DNA from 4 places in the Pseudoalteromonas aquimarina genome. Region 3 is predicted to be linked to each of the others. Evidence: predicted binding sites of a transcription regulator. Region 3 holds the regulator's gene; each other region holds the start of a gene.
The links. The regulator LexA, encoded in region 3, represses DNA repair genes until DNA is damaged. The targets are predictions, from matches to a motif close to TACTGTATNNNNATACAGTA.
Positions count from the first base shown of each region.

Region 1: a site for LexA is predicted at 2,582-2,601, ahead of AAEU29_RS00990 (DUF4007 family protein). Genes of this name have one in related genera too.
Region 2: a site for LexA is predicted at 3,872-3,891, ahead of AAEU29_RS02655 (LexA family protein). Genes of this name have one in related genera too.
Region 4: a site for LexA is predicted at 1,242-1,261, ahead of uvrD (DNA helicase II). Genes of this name have one in related genera too.

Region 1 is NZ_JBMMUG010000001.1:219,508-224,705, reverse strand. It holds gene AAEU29_RS01000 (ATP-binding protein) at 1-787, opposite strand, end outside; gene AAEU29_RS00995 (DEAD/DEAH box helicase) at 780-2,423, opposite strand; gene AAEU29_RS00990 (DUF4007 family protein) at 2,675-3,619, shown strand; gene AAEU29_RS00985 (hypothetical protein) at 3,621-5,198, shown strand, end outside.
Region 2 is NZ_JBMMUG010000001.1:578,092-583,289, reverse strand. It holds gene AAEU29_RS02675 (DUF58 domain-containing protein) at 1-941, opposite strand, end outside; gene AAEU29_RS02670 (AAA family ATPase) at 944-1,849, opposite strand; gene AAEU29_RS02665 (substrate-binding periplasmic protein) at 2,403-3,200, shown strand; gene AAEU29_RS02660 (hypothetical protein) at 3,231-3,695, opposite strand; gene AAEU29_RS02655 (LexA family protein) at 3,911-4,312, shown strand; gene AAEU29_RS02650 (Y-family DNA polymerase) at 4,312-5,198, shown strand, end outside.
Region 3 is NZ_JBMMUG010000005.1:203,472-208,669, reverse strand. It holds gene plsB (glycerol-3-phosphate 1-O-acyltransferase PlsB) at 1-1,799, opposite strand, end outside; gene lexA (transcriptional repressor LexA) at 2,050-2,667, shown strand; gene coxB (cytochrome c oxidase subunit II) at 3,009-4,139, shown strand; gene ctaD (cytochrome c oxidase subunit I) at 4,139-5,198, shown strand, end outside.
Region 4 is NZ_JBMMUG010000013.1:6,719-11,916, forward strand. It holds gene uvrD (DNA helicase II) at 1-1,177, opposite strand, end outside; gene AAEU29_RS20555 (hypothetical protein) at 1,518-1,832, opposite strand; gene AAEU29_RS20560 (HAD-IA family hydrolase) at 1,968-2,666, opposite strand; gene xerC (tyrosine recombinase XerC) at 2,668-3,585, opposite strand; gene AAEU29_RS20570 (DUF484 family protein) at 3,582-4,193, opposite strand; gene dapF (diaminopimelate epimerase) at 4,190-5,020, opposite strand; gene lysA (diaminopimelate decarboxylase) at 5,042-5,198, opposite strand, start outside.

The DNA.
Region 1 (5,198 bases), on a different contig from region 3:
TGACTTCTTCATCTTGCAATTCAAAAAACGGTTGATCTTTATAATTACCAGGCAATTCTGGTAACGAAGTGTTTTTAAGTAGGTACATCGGGTCATTTGCTTTAAAACTTAAACGCTCCCACACACTTAATGATTCGGCACCATCATGACGATATATGAGGCTATCAATTTTGATATTATCCTCAGCAATAAAATGGCGGTACATTCTGCCAACTAAATGTTCACAATGCTTGTAAATAGATTTGCCTGTTTTCCAGCTAAGTCTGTCTAATTCTGACCAAATGACGAGGGTGCCAGATTCAGGGCGTTGAGGAAAAAATGCTTTTGCAAACTTTTCTGGTATCGGTTTGTTGCATGGTTCAGGGACTTCTTCTAAATCACCTGTTTTCATCTGTTCAATATCAAGGAAGGTATGAAAAGCTTCTCCACCATTTTGCCAACTCCATACATCAACGCGTTTGCATTGAGAAATGGATGAATTAGGTAATCCCATTCCGAATTTACCCATACCCTCACTATCATTGCGATGCGTGCCACCACCGAACTGCATAGACTTACGTAAAGTTTCAGGCGACATACCAATGCCATTATCCCAAAGGGCGATTTCCGTAACCGTGTAATTTTTTTTATTTATTGGCTGCTGCTCGATAAAGCCGACTTCAACACGTGTTGCTTTTGCTTGTAAGCTATTATCTATTAACTCGGCTAATGCATACGCTGTGTTGTTATAGCCATTATCACGTAAAGATTCGATAACAGTTTCTGCACTTAAAAATCGGTTACTCACTTTCTTGCTCCTCATCTGCCCACATGCCATTCCAATAATCAAACGCGAGATTAATACTTTGGAACTCTGGGATATCATCCATTACTGTATAAATTGTACATTCTTTATTACCGCCGCTTTTAAAGCCGCGCATTGCTCGTCCAGCCATTTGTAAATACTGCACAAGCGAGTTCATTGGTTTTGCGATTACGGTTACATTTGTCTTCGGTGCATCAAATCCCGCTGTCAATACATTGAAATTAACAAGCACTTGTAATTCACCTGCTTTGTATTGCGCAATTTTAGCTCGGCGGCTATCTGATGTATCAAACTTGCTATCAACAGAAGCGGCTTTTATTCCCATGTAAGCCAGCGCTGTTGCTATATTAATCCCATGTTCAACATTACATGCAAAAACAATAATTTGTGATCCTTTGTCACACTCAGCTTTAACTGTATTTAAAATTCTTTGATTTCGCTCAAAATTATTCGCTAGTGCTTTTAATGTCTCTGTACCTCCTGCATCAACAAGCTCATATGCTGCAATATTTGAATGATCGTAATTAAGAGATTTAAAGTTTGCTTTTGCTAAAAATTCATTTTCGACTAAATAGTCAATGGGTGATAAATACCCTGACAACCTCATTGAAATTTTATTATTAAAGTAAAAATCAGCAAGTTGCTTGTCTTCTTCAGTTTGGCGATTTACCCCAAATTGTCGACCCGGCGTAGCTGTTAAACCAATGAGGTCAGCGTTAAATTCATCATGCTCAATAAAGTCATCAACGACTTGTTGAAACTCTGGTGCAATTGATTTGTGTGCTTCATCAAATATCACTAAAGTAACTACTTCCCTAAGTTTTTTGTAAAGTATGTTTAGCTGTTTGGATTCTGATTTACGTAATCTTAAGAACTTATGTAACCCAGCAACAACAAAACCAGAATCAATGCCACTTAGACTTTCATTTGAATTCGAGTAAAACCCATAAGCTGATGTCGGGCGGTTACCTAATGAACGCCATGCTTTGTTAAACTCATCAAATGCTTGTGTACAAAGCTCTTCACGATCTGCTAGCCATAAAACAACATTCTTGGGTGATTTTCGTAAATGCTCACATGCAATGTTCATCGCTGTACGTGTTTTACCAGCACCTGTAGGTAAGTGAATAAGCACTCTTTTGTTCTTTTCTTCTAGAGATTTAAGGACCTGTTGGCTTATGTCTTGTTGGTAGGGGTAAAGGGAATAATTTGGTTCAATATATGAAATACTTTCAAGCACATTGTGAGTTGCGTTGTTTTGTGCAAATAGCTCAGATAGACCAACTTTTTCAGCAAATTTTTCTATGTTTACATTTGCCCAACTAATTGCAGCATCAAAATGTGAAGCTTTTACTTGTGAAGCACTTAAATTGAATTCAGGGAATAAAGCAATAAAGTCATTTGAACTTAATCTGCTGATTAATTTTTCACGCAAACTTGCGTTAAAAATAAACTCGCTTTGCTTTGTGTTTGCAACAATTGCAGCAAGTTTTTTTAAATTGTAGCCTTTTTCATTCTCATCATCTTGAGAGTAACGTATAGCAAATTTAATAGCGCTTTGAGGTAAAAAGCTCAACAATTCATCTTCTGAAAAATGGCTTAATAAATTAGTTAACATGTAATCCCTTAACTTATAATGCAAACACATAATCAAGTAACGATTATTGAAATTAAAACTAAACCGAAGTACCTAATAATTATCCATAATCATCTTTAAATACATATATTTACACAATTGCATGCAAAAAAACAATCAAATTAGACTATTTGCTTAATAACTGTATAAATATACAAAAAGCACTTTCTCTTAGGTTTAATTCCATATAACATTACTGCTGTTGGACAAGTTCTCCAGGAGTAGTTTTAAGCATGAAAGCTAAATTTACAGGGCACGATACCTTTCCCCTGCGCTATGGATGGTTATACAAAGCTGTTAATCATTTGAATTTAAAAGGTAAGTTTACTAGTACTGACGAAGAAGGCATACGTGAATCGATCGTACGTTTAGGTGTTGGTAAAAACATGGTCAAAGCAATACAGTATTGGGCAGAATCAAGCTGTGTAATTAATGCTTCGCGCGAGCAAAACTCTTACGTCCATCATATTACCCCGCAAGGTAAACGCTTATTTGGTGACGGTATCAGCCCTGGTGCTGATCCTTACCTTGAAAAAATTGGGTCAATTTGGCTTTTACATTTTTGGCTTAATTTCAATGACAAGCACTTAACGGCATATCGTTACTTCTTTAATTACGCAAATGTTCAGCATTTCGAAAAGTCAAAATTTGTTGATGACTGTTATAGCGCTGCAACTCAATTGATTCAATCTGAAGTAGGTAACATTTCTACAATTAAAAAAGACATTGACTGTTTTTTAAATACTTATTGTAAAAAAGCAAAATTGGCTAAATCAAAAACAAGTATAAAGGTTGATGAAGATCATTTTACAAGCCCATTATCAGAACTCAATTTATTACAAGACAATGGCGCTGGGTTTTATGTAAGCGCACTTGCTGAACGCCCGGAATTACCTATTGAAATATTTGCCTATGCATTGCTTGAGTTTTATAAGCTAGAAACTGTAGATTCTAATGTCACTACAATTGACTTTGATTCACTATTAACTAAGCCCTGCTCGCCTGGTCGTATATTTCGCCTTTCAGAGTCAGGCTTAGGTCAAAAACTAGATGAATTACAAGAGTTTAGCGCTGGTAAAATATCATGGGTTGATTCTCTGGGCTTGCGACAAGTTAACATTAACCAATCACCTGAAAACCAATCTGACAAGTATTTAGATATCTATTATGGCCAATAAAATGTCTGACTTATTAATTAATATTAACCAACGTTATAAAAGCTCAACACGTATTGATGTTGATACGTCAGATCTAAAACCTTTTATTGATGATTTTATTGTTCATGGTACCGCTGTTAACGTAATTGATACTATTAGCCGTGAATTTCAAAGCAGTACCCAGCGTGCCTACACTATTACAGGCCCTTATGGTTCAGGTAAATCAACTATTGCGTTGTTTTTAAGTTGTCTGTTAAGCCAACACTCAAATGAGCGTGATTACGCTCAAGCAAAATTAGATAATTCGCAATCAATTATTACTGACTTTAATTCACGCTTTAATATTAAAAATGGTTGGCAAACCATTAAACATGTGTGTGGTTTAGAAGCACCCAGCAATAGTATTTTAGTGAGCTTATTAAAAGCTTATAGTGTTGAATTTGATGAAGACGTTATTAGCTCATATGATGATGAAGCTTGTTTAAAAGAAATTAAGAAACTTCTTGCGACACCTAATACTGATAAAGACGGTGTGATCATTTTACTCGACGAAATGGGTAAAGCACTTGATTATCAATCAAGGTCAAACAAAGATCTGCACCTATTCCAATCATTAGCAGATATTGTACAAAACTCTAAAAGTCCAGTCGTTATCATTGGCTTTTTACATCAGGCATTTTCTGATTACGCAAAAAATAAAGACAGTAAAACTCAGCAAGAATGGGCAAAAGTGCAGGGTCGTTACCGTGACCTGAGTTTTAACCCATCCATTGATGAATCACTTATTCTTGTGGGTGATTCAATTGCCAAACACGCAAAAGTTTCGAACGCATTAACAGAACAACATAAATCTCTTGTTAATGTAGTCAGCGAGTCTTTTGTTAATCAAGCGAGAAATGCAAACGCACTTTTAAATACTCTTCCGCTTGATCCCGTTGTTAGTTTATTGCTCGGCCCTGTTTCTCGCAGACGTTTTTCTCAAAATGAAAGAAGTTTGTTTGGCTTTTTAGCATCCCATGAAAAGCTAGCATTTCGAGAATTTTTAGAGACAAACTATAACCAATTAAATGAATCACTTGCACTATATCAACCTGAAGCATATTGGGATTACTTGCATCATAACTTACATCATTTAATTGTTACATCTCATGATAGTAAGGCTTGGTTAGAAGGTTGTGATGCAATTCATAGGGCGAGTCAAAAAGGGGCTGAGCTTCACGTAGCTATTACTAAAGTAATTGCGTTATTAACCATTTTTGGCTTCCACCATCATTTACACGCTAAACGTGCATTTATCTCGAATTACTTTGTAACTCGCGGCTATTCTAAACAAGATGTAGATAACGCCATAAGTGACCTAGAAAATTGGACAGTAATTATTTACCGTCAAAAGCACGATGCTTTATTCGTATTTCAAGGCAGTGATATTGATATCAATACGCTTATCAATGAACGTATTGAGGCCATTAGCGAAGGTGTGGATTGGACACAGGTTTGTGATTTACCGCAAAATACGCTAGCAACAGCGCATTATCATGAAACAGGTACTATGCGTTGGGCATCCACTAAGCTTGTTAACAAGCTGGATAAAAACTTGATT
Region 2 (5,198 bases), on a different contig from region 3:
GTCATGTGCTTATTACCACTACCAAGGTTAACCTTATTATTTGGTAACACCAAACTGTAACGTAGATTTTCATTCTCTGCATGGGTAATTAGGTAACTTAAATGTTGTAGTTTTTGTTCTAAATCACCAGGCACCGTATTTAAGCCAAATTCATATTCACTTGAACTGCCAGCGGTAAAGTCTTTTGTTGCTAGTACTTGGTGTTTAGCATAATGCTTCCATGATATTCGATTAACTTTGTCACCTTCAATGTAAGGACGAACTCCTTGATAGTTTTCACTCGCAAAGCTTGTTTTACTGTTATCAGTTTCAGATTCGAGTTCAGCTTGATTAACTTGGTGAAATGAAAAGGCCAATGGAGTAGGGTAAATGTATGTTTTCACCTCTGAAACAAAATAACTCCATGTTGTAACCAAGCCAAATGGGTAACGCGAAAGCAGTTTTATGCGAGGTAATGTGTGCGATCCTCGTTTTATTTCATTTACTTGAACATCAAGTTTAAAGAGGTTTGTATCAACACCATCAATAAACTGATTTTGGATATTTTCACCTTCAATCTCAAGGCTAGTAGTACCGTCACGGTTAGAAAAATGAAACTGGGCAAAATACCCTGTGTGTTGATAACCTGCATTTGTATGTGAAAGTGTGATTTTCAAGTTATATAAATTAATAAAGGCGACGATAAAATTAACTAATAAAAATGACAGCATTAAATAGCTAAACATAATCACTAGGTTATTTTGGTAATTAATGCCCAGCACATACACTAACAAGTTAACAAACAAGTACGCTAAGCCAAATTTGCTTGGCAATATATAAATATTCTTATGACTTAACGTGATGGTTTGAGCACTGTGTTTGCGCTTTTTTAACTGATTGTTAAACCAAGTATTTAAATACTTCTTCACACGGTAGCGCAGATTGTTTTTAGTATCGGACATAACTAAGGGTTGATTTTCACTTTGCTTAGTAGATCATGGGATAGTTTGTTTGTGGTATTACTTGCAATACCAAGGCGATGCTCCGCAACAGATGGGAAAATTGCCTGCACATCATCAGGTATTACATAGTCGCGACTATGTATAAATGCCCATGCTTTTGCTGCATTTGCAATTGCGATTGATGCACGTGGTGATAATGCCATAGGGTAATCTTGACTATCTCGAGTCTCATTGACTAAATCTAGTATGTACTCAACAACCACATTTGAAAGCACAACATCATTAACCAAAGACTGCATTTCGACTAAGTTCGCTGGGGTTAACAGTGCACTGACTTTTTTAGCTGCGGCACTAATTTCACCTAACAAAATCGCTTTTTCTGATTCTTTATCTGGATAACCCAAACCAATTCGCATCAAAAAACGGTCAAGCTGTGATTCAGGTAATGGGAATGTACCGGCCTGATGCATTGGGTTTTGTGTTGCAATAACAAAAAAAGGAGTCGGTAAAGGATGACTTTTACCATCGATACTCACTTGCTGTTCTTCCATTGCTTCAAGTAATGCGCTTTGTGTTTTTGGTCCTGCACGGTTAATTTCATCGGCTAACACTACTTGATTAAAAAGTGGTCCAGGGTGAAAGTGAAACGTTTGTTTATTTGGATCAAAAATGGTGCTACCTGTGATATCCGAGGGTAAAAGGTCGCTCGTAAATTGCACCCGTTGATAATCAAGCCCTAAGATATTTGACAGTGCATGTGCAAGGGATGTTTTACCCATGCCCGGTAAGTCTTCAATTAATAGGTGACCCTTTGCAAGTAAACAACATAAGGAGAGTTTAATCTGCTGTTGTTTGCCTAAAATGACTGAATTTAATTGTTGGATGATTTGGTCAAGCGCTTGATTCATTATGTTTTGCTATTTTCCATTGGTTAGATTTACACGTTTATAGTTCTCGAAGTTAACTGCTGAGAACGTAATTTGCTAAATCTAATAAGTTTGTTTTTTATTTAAGAGATACCATTAACTTTTAACGGTAACGTGAATGTTTTAAATCTCTTAAAAGGTTGTTATCGAACTTAATATACAGGTATCTAGTTTGATTACAATCACTAGAAAGTGTCACTTACTATAGCTTGCAAAATTCACTCGCGCATCAAAACTGTATTTTTCAATCCATATTATTAAATTAATGTGCTGAAAAGTGCGTTCAAGCAGTGAAAATTGGAGGGCGAAACTAACAAATTATATAAACACACCTTATTTAACATAATATACATTATGAGATATCAATTGTATTTATATCTAATCACTTAGCATGTGCTTTATTATACTTGTCAATAACTATTTACTTAGTTTTTATAATAGCTTTAAATATTTTCTGGTGAACCTTACCAATTTTAGGTAAATTACGCATCATTCTTTAAATTTCAATTAGATACTGGTCTAGTTAATATTTTTTATGTTTAAACTGCATATTCGTTTTGTGTTTTATATAACACTTTTTCTTGCCAGTATTTCCTTAAATGCAAAAACACTAAAAGTAGCTTCAGACTATTGGTGCCCATTTATTTGTGACAATGCAAGTTCACCGGGCATTCTTATTGAAGTTATGAATGAAATTGCACTGAGCAATCATTTATTACTCGATATTAAAATCATTCCATTATCGCGTGCATTAAAAATGGCAGATCACGGCGAAATTGATATTGTACTTGCGCTAACACAGCAACATGTTAAAGAGTTTAATTTACAACAATCACATGAAATATTTGGTGGCTGGTACAATGATTTTTATGCTCTTAACGATACAGCTAAGCGTTTAATAAATGAACCAGACTCAAAAATATTGCCAGCCATATTTCGCAAACATAATCGGATTGGTTTAATTAAAGGTTACGAATATGGTGATACTTTAGATAAGCTTTTTGCTGAGTACCCAAATAATTTGTATTATTCCACTGGTAACGCACCTTTAAAGCGCAATATTAAGCTATTACAAAAAGGTCGCATCGATTTTTTATTAGATTCTCGCTTTAACTTAGATTACCAACTTTCACGTTTACATATCCATGATGTTGTTAGAGTAACTACTGAAGGTTCGCTTACGCCACTTTATCTTGGTTTTAACGCACAGATTTCACATGATGTAATTACTCTTTTTGACGATGGTATTAACAGCTTGCAAGCTAGTGGCAAGCTCAATGACATTTTAAAAAAGTATCATACTGAGTCTTGGTATTCGGCTAATAACTTTTAAATTTTCGCCAATAACTGATAGTTTCAAGTACTATTCAAATTCTTCAACTATGTCTTGTTTTTGTGCCATGAGCTGGCTTCGTTCTTGGCCTTTTTGATACTCTTCAGCAATCATTTTTTCTAAAGCTGCAATGTGTTTATTCGCATCTTTTTGGCTTATATCACCGGAGTTCAGCTGTGCTTCAATCTCTTCAATTTTCTCTTTAAGTTGCTTTATCTTTTCAAGATCCACACCTAGCCGTTGCATTAATATAGCTTCTTGCATTTTTGCTAGAAAGCTCGCGTTTTTGTCGGCTTCATAAACGCTTTTTTGTTGATACTGCCTCGCTGTGTGTGACGCTGTTTGTTTTGGCATCTCAGTACTTAATTGCTCAGAAAATGTTGCCGAATTGTCAGCCATCGGCATTTCTTTGCCTGTTTTAGGACGAGTATCTTCTTTAATGTCAGTACCATTTGTTAAATTTACGTCCCTTTTAAGTGTGTTATATAACAACATGCTGTTTTCCTAACATAGTTCATTGTTTCAAAAATTATTTATCAACTTTTAGGCCAGTTTTATTTTTCGTTGCTGTAATTTGTAACTTATTGAGTTGTCATACTTTACACATTTGGGTGTTAAAAACTTTTACAGGTGAACAAACCGACACTACCTAATTTTGATGATTTGCACTAAGCTGTATATTTATACAGTTATTTAATATTTACTTATTTGTGAAAGTTGTACCAATAAAAATTGAGGCAGGCATAACTGGGTTTGAGTCCCCTGCTGCCGAATATCAAGAGCTTGGATTATCTCTTGATGAACTGCTTATACAACACCCTAACGCCACTTTTGTTGGCGTAGCAACGGGTGACTCTATGATTGGTTGCGGTATTTTTGATGGCGATATTTTAATTGTGGATCGCGCACTTGAGCCGCACCAAGGTGATGTGATCGTGGCTAATTTTAATGGTGTGTTCACCTGTAAAATTTTTGATAAACAACGTGGTATGCTGATATCGAGCTCTCCCCACTACCCGCCAATCTTGGTTAATAAAGGCGATACATTTCAATACGAAGGTGTAGTAAGTACATCGGTACGGTTACATCGCGCGCGTAAGGCCTTGTTTTAATGTTTGCACTTGTAGATGCTGTATCGTTTTACGCCAGCGCCGAAAAGGTCTTTGACCCAACCATCCGAAATCGCCCTGTTGTTGTGTTAACTAACAACGATGGCTGCATTTGTGCTGTTTGCCCTATTGCAAAAAAGCTGAATATTCCGAAGTTTGAACCGTATTTCAAAGTCAAAGAGTTACTTGAAAAACATAACGTTATTGTACGTTCCTCTAATTATGAGCTCTATGCTGATTTAAGTGCTCGCATGATGAACGAAATTAGTCGATTTAGTGATAACCAATATATTTACTCAATTGATGAATCATTTTTAAATTTTAATGGCTTTAACAATCTAATTAATGACTGGCATGAGTATGGCCATACCATTCGTAAAGCAGTATGGCGTAAAACTAAAATCCCCGTAGGTGTAGGTTTTGGCCCGACAGCAACCCTTGCTAAAGCTGCTAATCATGCAGCAAAAAAATTACCTGGATTTGATGGTGTGGCAGTAATAAACAATGAGGCCTCCCGTAAGCATATTTTAAAATTAATGGCTGTAGAAGATGTGTGGGGGGTTGGGCGTCGTATTAGTAAAAAGCTAAAACTCATGAATATTCACAGTGCACTTGATTTAGCAAATCAACCCGCAAAATTAATGCGTAAGCAGTTTAGTGTTGTACTTGAGCGAACCATTAATGAGTTAAATGGTACATCTTGCTTATCGTGGGATGATGTGAAGCAAAAAAAGAAAGAGGTCTACTCTACTCGCTCCTTTGGCGAACGCATTAGCGATGCACATTCGTTACGCGCTGCCTTTGCGGCACATTGTAATATTGTGGCACGAAAACTTAGAAAACAAGGCTCTTTGGCGAAACGCATTGTTATTTTTGCCCATAGCTCTCC
Region 3 (5,198 bases):
TCTTTAATGCGAATAACATCAACACGGCTTTGTGTAATCGTTTCAAACTTATCTAATTTTAATGCGTGTTCTAACAGCTGTTCAGCACTTTGTTCTGGTAGGCTTACATCTTGGCTATATGGTGCAATTTCTAGCAGTCTTAAATAGCTTGTCATAGATGCGATAAGTTCAGTTTTTGTCATTGCTTGCTTATCGGTATTTAGCAAAATGCACGACATTAATGTAACCGCATTAATTGCAGCTGCGTTGTTAATATTAACCATTACAGAATCAGCTAACTTACCTACCATAGGAGTAAGCCAAGAGGGTTTATTTGAAGCATTGATGCTGTCACGCCAATCTGATTGGTGATGTGTAAGGTACTGATTAATGTTAATTGGTTCGCCAAAATTAACATTGCCTTTACCGTAATTCTTTAGCTTTCTTAGTGTTTTAAAAACACCCAAAACAGATTCGTTTTTCTTTTGTTGTCCAGCTAACTCACCTAAGTAAGTATTAACTTCCATTACGTGTTCGTAGCCAATGTAGACAGGCACAATTGAAATTGGTCTATCGATACCGCGCAAAATTGATTGTAATGTCATTGCCAGCATTCCGGTTTTAGGTGGCAGTAAACGACCTGTTCTGCTGCGGCCACCTTCAGTATAAAACTTAACGGCGTACCCTTTAATAAACAGCTGGCTTAAGTATTCACGAAATACCGATGAGTAAAGTTTGTTGCCTTTAAATGAACGACGTAAGAAGAAAGCTCCACAGCGCCTGAAAATAGGGCCTGCAGGCCAAAAGCTTAAATTGATGCCAGCCGCAATATGCGGTGGAACATAGCCTTGATGATAAATGACATAAGTCAGTAATAAGTAATCCATATGGCTGCGATGGCAGGGCATATAGATAATTTCATGACCTTTGTCAGTGAGTTCTTGAATACGCTCTGGATTATTAACTTCAATCCCGTTGTAAAGCTTGGTCCAAAGCCAAGTAAGAATTCGCTCGGAGACACCAATCATTGATTCGTTGTAATTAGCGGCAATTTCATCTACCAACTTGATGGCATTATGACGTGCTTCAGTGATTGAAATATTTTTACTTTTTGCTTCTTCTTCTATCGCTGCTTTTACTGACGCAGAAGCAAGTAGCCCTTGATAGAGTTGATCACGTGAAGGTAATTTAGGGCCAAGAGCTGCCAGTTTTTGGCGTTTAAAGTGTACGCGAGCAACGCGAATTAATTTATGCGGTAAATCGCTGCTTTGTTTTTTTCCTGAGAGCTCAGATAGCTGCAAAGGGCGACTAAAACGAATTAAATTGTCGCGACCAGAAAGTAAGACAACAAAGAGTTTGCGTAGCCAGCTTGGAGTTAGCGAGCTCGATAAAATAGTACCAAGTCCGGGTTTTTCTTTACCAGGATTACGTCCCCACAAGATAGTCACAGGAATAACTTGTAAATCATTAACATCAGATTGTTTTAATGCGTTGAAAATTTCTTCGCTTATAGCAAGTGCTGGGCTTTCTTTTTTCGCTTTACCAAAAAGCGGTGAGCGATGGTGAATTGGTATATAGCGAGGAACTTGTTTTGAGCCAATCTGTTGATTAGTTTGCGGGTCAGGTAGTCCTAACTTGTTACAAGTGGTTTTTAGTACTGCTGCATCAGCAAACGAATTTAATAAAGTGATATAAACGGTTGGCTTATTTACATCAATACCAAGATTGTCCAAAGGGTGTTCCGGTACAATTTTAGAACGCACAAAAAGCTTGTTCATACCGTTTGCGAACCATTGAATCAGAGTACTAACCAAATTCATATAACCAACCTAAAACAAAAAGGGGCGCTAGCATACCAGTTAACGTAAAAAGATTAAATAACTGGTCATGCCAGAATAAAAATAAAGCAATTGAGTGTACAACTGTAAGCATTATTTTCTTGCTTATACAAAAGTTTCTAAAAGAAATGTAATTATTAAGCATAGCGCGAATTATCAAAGAATTAAAAGTTGCGAAATAGTAACAACTGTATATACTCACAGTTACCTGTACTGTATGGAAAACCAGTGAATGAGACCATTAACTAAACGCCAAGCGCAAATTTTAGAGCTTGTTAAAGTATTTATTAAAGATACCGGCATGCCCCCAACGCGTGCTGAAATTGCCTCTACATTAGGATTTAAAAGTGCCAATGCAGCAGAGGAACATCTTAAGGCTCTTGCTAAAAAAGGGGTGATTGAGATGGTACCTGGCGCGAGTCGAGGTATTCGTTTAGTTGAAGAGGAAGAGCCAGAGCAACTAGGTTTGCCGCTAATTGGTCAAGTAGCAGCGGGCTCACCAATTTTGGCTCATGAACATATTGAAAGTCATTATCAAGTGGATCCCAATCTTTTCAATCCATGTGCTGATTTCTTACTTCGCGTTAAAGGTGAGAGTATGAAAGATATTGGCATTATGGATGGTGATTTATTAGCTGTTCACCGAACTCCTGTTGCTAATAATGGGCAAGTTGTTGTCGCGCGCGTAGATGAAGATGTAACGGTTAAGCGCTTTGAAAAAGCAGGTAAGCATGTGTTACTACATGCTGAAAATGAAGCATTTGATACCATCAAAGTCGATTTAGAGCACGATCACTTTAATATTGAAGGATTAGCTGTTGGCGTTATTCGAAACGCAGATTGGATGTAAATAAAAACAGTTAATAAGTAAGGCTAGTCGCTAATGTTACTAGCCTTATAAACTAAGCAAACACTTCTTAACAACACATTTCTAGTGTCAAATCCCCTTACTTAAATATCGCTAACTTGTAGATTTATAAAAAATTTATCTTAAATTTGACTTGCGTAAAAATTAATCGTTTACTAGACCTTAGTAGTAACCTTTGTTTTCTTTGAGCTTAAGTGCGGGCTTTGAAAACAAAATATAATAAAGAAAATGGAGTGATGCTGTAGTGCGTCGTGTGATCAAATCACATTAACTTTCACTGACCATTTCCTAACAACATAATAATAATTAGCAAAGGAGCGAGCATGAGGTTAGTTAAACTATCCTTATGGTTACTATTGAGCTTTCCTTTTTTAGCAGTTGGGACGAGTCAATATAACTTACCTGTTGGGGTGACGGACATCAGCCGTGATGTTTACGAGCTCCATATGACCATATTTTATATCTGTTGCGTTATTGGATTAGTCGTATTTGCCATCATGTTTTGGGCAATTATCCATCACCGTAAATCTAAAGGGGCTGTTCCCGCCCAATTTCATGAAAGTACCAAAGTTGAAATTTTGTGGACAGCAATTCCATTTGTCATTTTGATTGCCATGGCGGTTCCTGCCACCAAAACATTAATTGCAATGGAAGACACCACCAAAGCGGACCTGACAATCAAAGTCACAGGCTCGCAATGGAAATGGCATTATGAATACCTTGACCACGATGTGTCGTTCTATTCGGTGTTATCAACCCCTCGAGAGCAAATAACCAATCAAGATGAAAAAACAGAAACCTATTTGTTAGATGTTGATAAGCCATTAATCATTCCAAAAGGCAAAAAGGTACGTTTTTTAATGACATCAGATGATGTTATTCACTCTTGGTGGGTGCCTGAATTTGCTGTGAAAAAAGATGCCAATCCTGGTTTTATCAATGAAGCTTGGACACGTGTTAATGAAACCGGTATCTATCGTGGGCAATGTGCTGAACTGTGCGGTAAAGACCATGGCTTTATGCCAGTTGTTGTTGAAGTAAAAGAGCCTGCTGAATTTGATCAATGGCTCGTTAATGCGCAACTAGAAAAAGCACAAGCAGCAGCTGCTGAGAAAGCATCGCTTGATTTGACTCTATCTAAAGAAGAGTTAATGACACTTGGCGAACAAGTTTACATGGCAAATTGTGCTGCATGTCACCAACCTACAGGTATGGGATTGCCAGGCGTATTCCCAGCTCTCAAAGATAGCCCCATTGCACTTGGCGATGTTAAAGCGCATATCGGCATTGTGGTTCATGGTAAACCTGCAACTGCGATGCAAGGCTACAGTAAAATGTTGTCTTTAAAAGAAATTGCAGCAGTGGTGACGTTTGAGAGAAATGCTTGGGGTAACAATACAGGTGATTTAGTTCAACCTAGTGATATTCAAGAATCTATGGGAGAAGCACAATAATGACAACAATAGCTGAATCTCATCATCACCATCATGCCCCAACAGGCATCAAACGTTGGTTATTTACGACAAACCACAAAGATATTGGCACGCTTTATTTATTATTTGCACTGCTGATGTTTTTGACTGGTGGCGCAATGGCGCTAGTGATCCGCGCTGAATTATTCCAGCCTGGATTGCAATTTGTAGAACCTCACTTTTTTAATCAAATGACAACTGTGCATGGTTTAATTATGGTTTTTGGTGCCGTAATGCCTGCATTTACAGGGCTTGCAAACTGGATGATCCCAATGATGATTGGTGCGCCAGACATGGCTTTACCAAGAATGAATAACTGGAGTTTTTGGATACTGCCTTTTGCATTTTTTATTCTGTTAATGTCGCTTTTTATGGAAGGCGGCGGTCCTGCATTTGGTTGGACTTTTTACGCACCTCTTTCAACTACTTATAGTAATGACAACACTGCGCTATTTGTTTTTGCGGTTCACATAATGGGTATTAGCTCGATTATGGGGGCAATCAATGTGATTGTAACCATCGTTAATATGCGTGCTCCAGGTATGACCTATATGAAACTGCCACTGTTTGTATGGACATGGTTAATTACGGCGTTTTTATTAATTGCTGTAATGCCTGTTTTGGCAGGGGCAGTGACTATGGTATTGACTGATAAATATTTTGGCACTGACTTCTTTAATGCGGCTGGTGGCGGTGATCCGGTAATGTTCCAGCATATTTTCTGGTTCTTCGGTCACCCTGAAGTGTACATTATGATTTTGCCGGCATTTGGTGTCATCTCCACAATTATTCCAACATTCTCGCGGAAAAAACTGTTTGGCTATGCGTCGATGGTTTATGCCACTGCATCTATTGCGTTTTTATCGTTCATTGTGTGGGCGCATCATATGTTTACTACGGGGATGCCGCTTGCAGGTGAGCTGTTCTTTATGTACAGCACCATGTTGATTTCGGTACCTACAGGGGTAAAAGTATTTAACTGGGTCGCTACTATGTGGCGAGGTTCAATTAGCTTTGAAGTGCCAATGCTCTTTTCCATCG
Region 4 (5,198 bases), on a different contig from region 3:
ATAAGGCATCTTTGATTTCTTGACGTTCGAAGAAGCGCATACCGCCGTAAATTCGGTAAGGGATTCGCGGTGATTGAATATTTAATTCAGATTCCAGTACACGCGACTGGGCGTTGTTGCGGTATAAAATGGCGCAGTCTTGCAGTGCATTACCTTGTTCAAACCAAGCCTTAATTTTACTAACAATAAAACGGGCTTCGTCAAGTTCGTTATAAGCAGCGTACACGCCAATTTGTTCACCTTGATTGCCGTCAGTCCACAGCTCTTTACCCATACGCTCGGAGTTATTGGCGATTAAATGGTTTGCCGCCTTTAGAATATTACCTGTTGAGCGATAATTTTGTTCTAAGCGAATAGTTTGTGCATCAAAATCACTAATAAACTGTTTAATATTCTCGATACGTGCGCCACGCCAACCATAAATACTTTGGTCATCATCACCCACAATCATGATCTTGTTGCTTTTGCCAGCAATCAACTTTAACCATTGATATTGAATGGTGTTGGTATCTTGGAATTCATCTACCAACATATGTGGAAAACGCTGTTGGTAGTGTCGTAACAAGGTTGGTTGGTCGCGCAATAATTCGAAACAACGCAGTAGAATTTCGGCAAAATCCACTAAACCTGCACGGTCACATGCTTCTTGATAAGCGGTATAAATACGCAGCATCATTTGCTCGTTAGGGTCAAACGCTTGAATATGTTTAGGGCGTAAACCTTCGTCTTTTTTAGCGCCAATATACCAAGCCGCTTGTTTGGCTGGCCATTTCTTCTCATCAATGTTCATTGCTTTCATCAAGCGACGGATCATCCTGACCTGATCATCAGTATCGAGAATTTGAAATGATTCTGGCAAGTTTGCTTCTTTATGATGAGCGCGCAGAATACGATGGGATAAACCGTGGAAAGTACCAATCCACATGCCGCCAACTGACGCTTTAAGCGTTGTTTCAACACGGCTACGCATTTCTTTGGCTGCTTTGTTGGTAAAGGTTACCGCGAAAATGCTGTAAGGCGATGCATGCTCAACTTGCATTAACCAAGCAATTCGATGGACAAGTACGCGAGTTTTACCTGAGCCTGCGCCTGCCAGCACCAGCATATTTTGTAGCGGGGCGGCAACGGCTTCGCGTTGATTGTCATTTAAACCATCTAATAATTCAGAAACGTCCATCGAAGTTAACTCTTTACCAAAATTGGCAAAAGTATAACAGGAGTTGATTTAATACCAAATAGAATACTGTTTTTATAAACAGGGGTTATTTTGTTTCTTTGAATTCTTTATCTATCTTGTTAAGAAGCGAAACCCGATCATTTAAATAAGTGCGAACAAACTTAATGCGCTCTTCTTCGGGTAAAGTAGCTACTACCTTTTCAGTGTGCTTCATATGAAGCCATTCACGAACTATGCAAATAATGCTTTCACCGCTAAATAGAACAAGCATTAAAAATACGAAGCCAAAAACCCATAAAAATGTGTCTATACTATGCCCTTTAGTTGTCTATATCAGATATTAGTTTGCCAATTCTGAAAACAAACGCTTCTCCCGTAGTGTCTGACGCTCATAGGTTGAGAAAATTAAAATGCTGTCATCACTTGTTGTTAATCTCACCGAAATTTCTACAGTAAAGAAAAGGGCGTACGGAGTTACTTCTAGTTTACCTAGCTCACCTAAGTTACAACTTAAGAATACGTTTTTACCAAATGCAAATGGATTAAAGTTGGTATCTTGCAGTTGGCCATCAACATAGAGTTTTAAACCGCCAAACCAGTGGTTAGTAATACGAATCTCGTGTTGCGCTAATTGAAATTTCCATTCTGAGTACATAGTTACGTTTTCCTAATTGAACTACTTTGTTTGTTGGCTAATTTACTGAATTCTTAGAAAATGAATTAGGGAAAATGATAAACGGCAATTCAACCTGCTGTAAGGAAAGAATATGGACCTTACAGCAGATAGTGGTTAGATAAAGGCTTCTAAATCAAATATATCGGATATGTCTAAGTGAGCTAACCCATTGTAACGGTAGGGCACAAAAGCATTTTCTAGCCAAACACTATAGCAGCCAGCGTTGTTAGCACCTTGTACATCTGAATCAAGGCTATCACCCACATGCAAAATCTCGTTGAGATTTACACCTAATTGCTTGCAGGCCAAATCAAACATATCGCTTGCTGGTTTTGCGTTGCCATGAGGCCCTGCTTGAAGTACTAAATCGAAGCTATCTTTCAAATTAAATTGGCTTACATCGACATTACCATTGGTAATGGCAATCACTTTATATTTTTTACGAAGTGCTGCGAGTAAATCGATTACTTCAGATGCTACCTCAATATCGCTGCGTGCTTTGGCAAATGCGTTATAGGCTTGCTCTGCATGGAAAGCGACATTTTCGACCTTTAGTGTTTCTAAACCCCAAAGTAACGCCTTTTGACGCCATAAGGTTACATCATTAATAATCTCAGGGTGTTCTAGCGCATAGCCATTTCGGCAAGTGCGCCAAAAGTCGCCGTTTTGCGCCGCCCATTCAGGAATTGCAGCAAGGTAATCTTGCTGTGCTTTTATGGCGTTTTTAATGATAGGGCGGTTGTCGTAAAGGGTATCGTCTAAATCAAAACTAATCACCTTTACGGCAGAAATCGCTCGGTTAAATCGTATCATATTACTTCTTTTTGGCCCTTGGATGCGTATTGTCGTATACCTTTGCAAGGTGTTGAAAATCTAAGTGCGTATATACTTGGGTGGTTGATAAATTACTATGGCCAAGTAACTCCTGCACTGCACGTAAATCACCGCTCGACTCTAAAATATGTGAAGCAAAGCTATGGCGTAATTTGTGTGGATGCACATTGGCACTTAGCCCTTGTTCAATGCCCCATTTCTTCATACGCGCACGAATTTGTCGAATCGACAGGCGGCGTTTTTGTTTGCTAGTAAAGAGTGCCATTTCATCTGTATTTGCAAATTCTGCACGCACTTTTAGCCACTCTTTTACCGCGCTTATGGCTTTACGCCCAACGGGAATGACACGCTCTTTACTACCTTTACCCGTTACGGTTAAAAGGCCGTTAAAGATCGCCTGTTTATCATTTAAATTAAGGCTAGCAAGTTCAGATAAACGCAGTCCCGATGAATACATCAGCTCCATCATGGCTTTATCACGCACGGCTAAAGTATCTTCTGGCACAATTTCAAGCAGTTGATTTACTTGGTCAACATCGAGGTTTTTGGGCAGCGGCTTGGTGAACTTTGGTCCCTTAACAAGCTCTACCGGATTAGCTTTTGCTAAACCTTTGCGTATTAGAAATTTATAAAAGCTACGCAAACAAGAAAGATGCAAGTTAATGGTTCTGGCTGATAAATTGCGGCTCTTAAGTTTGGCAAGCAGGCCTTTAATATTTTCTACTTCAATCGCCTGCCAGCTATTTACGAACTGCGAAAAATAGTGCGCTGAGGTTACCAAATGACGTTGATAGGCATCAACGGTGGCATCTGAATAGTGCTTTTCGTAGCGCGCAAAGGCCAAAAATAAATCTAGGGTATGTTGCCAATCTTGATTAAGTGGCTCTGAAGTTGTCATATCTGAGCAAGTTTTATTGTAAGCGCTTGAATAAATTCTAAAACAAACACACTGCTTTGTTCAGGGTGATAGTGTGCTTCATCCTTACTCGCAAAGGCTAAAATCGCTGTTGGTTTTGTTGTTTCACCCACTAAATAAACTGCAGCAGAGCCCACAGATTTTTTAAATAATAGCATTTGCTCATCTTGGCTTAGGCGCCCTAAAAAGCTTGGTTGTTGACTAAAGCGCTGATCAAGTAAGGTTTGGTGAATGTCTGGATTAAACAGAGTAAGTTGACAATCAAGTAAGTTAAAACCTTTGCACAGTGTTTGCGAAAGTTTTTCTTGTAGCTCAGCAAGTGTATTTGTTTTTAGCAACAAGCGATGACATTGATTGAACACCTTAAAAATATGCTCATTATTCGAAGCATTTTCAATTAGATGTGCAAGTTTACTTGTCAGTTCGCGGTTTTTATTTTGCAGCAAATTTTGCTGGCGACGCACTAAGCTGGTGGTACCATTTGGCTCGTTATAAATAGATAAACGCGAAAGTAGTTCAGGGTGCTTTTGCAAAAAGTCACTGTTTTGTTCTAAAAAGTCGACTACTTGGCGTTCATCTAATTCACTCATAATGCAATTTGGCCATCAAATACATGCTCGGCAGGGCCAGACATTTTTACTGAGTGACCTTCGCCTTGCCAGTTAATGGTTAACTCGCCGCCGGGCAATTCAACCTTTACTTCATTCGCAAGTTTCTTTTGCATAATACCAATTACTACCGCTGCGCACGCACCACTGCCACAGGCGAGTGTTTCGCCAGCGCCGCGTTCCCACACACGTAATTTAATATGCTCAGGCGAGATAATTTGCATAAAGCCAATATTGGCCTTTTTAGGGAAACGCTCATGGTTTTCAAGTAGCGGGCCTAACTCAGTTACTTGGTCTGAATTAATATCGTCAACTTCAAGCACACAATGCGGGTTACCCATAGAAACAACTCCGCAAAATATCGTGTGTTCACCCTCACGAATAATGTAGGTGGTCTCGCGCTTGGTTGCCTTAAATGGCACTTTAGCTGGGTCAAACTTAGGTTGCCCCATATTTACACGCACTTTTCCGTCTTTTTCGTTATGCAGTGTGATATTGCCAGCTTTCGTTGAAACCTGAATGCGATGACGGTTAGTTAGGCCTTTCATGCGAACAAAACGGGCAAAGCAACGGGCGCCGTTTCCACATTGTTCTACTTCATGACCATCGGCATTAAAAATACGGTAGTGAAAATCAAGATCTGGGTCATACGGCGCTTCAACCATAAGTAATTGGTCAAAGCCAATACCGAAGTTGCGATCAGCTAACTTGCGAATTTGGTCTTTTGAAATAAAAACATTTTGCGTGACATTATCAATAACCATAAAGTCATTGCCTAAGCCATGCATTTTAGAAAAATTTACTAGCATATGTATTAACTATGGTTGTGCTTAAGGCAGTGTACACTCGTTTCGGTATAGGTCGTCAATAGTTTCGCGTTTGCGGATCACATGAACTTGCTCGTCATCGACCATAATTTCAGCCACGCGAGGACGCGAATTGTAGTTTGAGCTCATGGTAAAACCATAGGCGCCAGCGCTACGTACG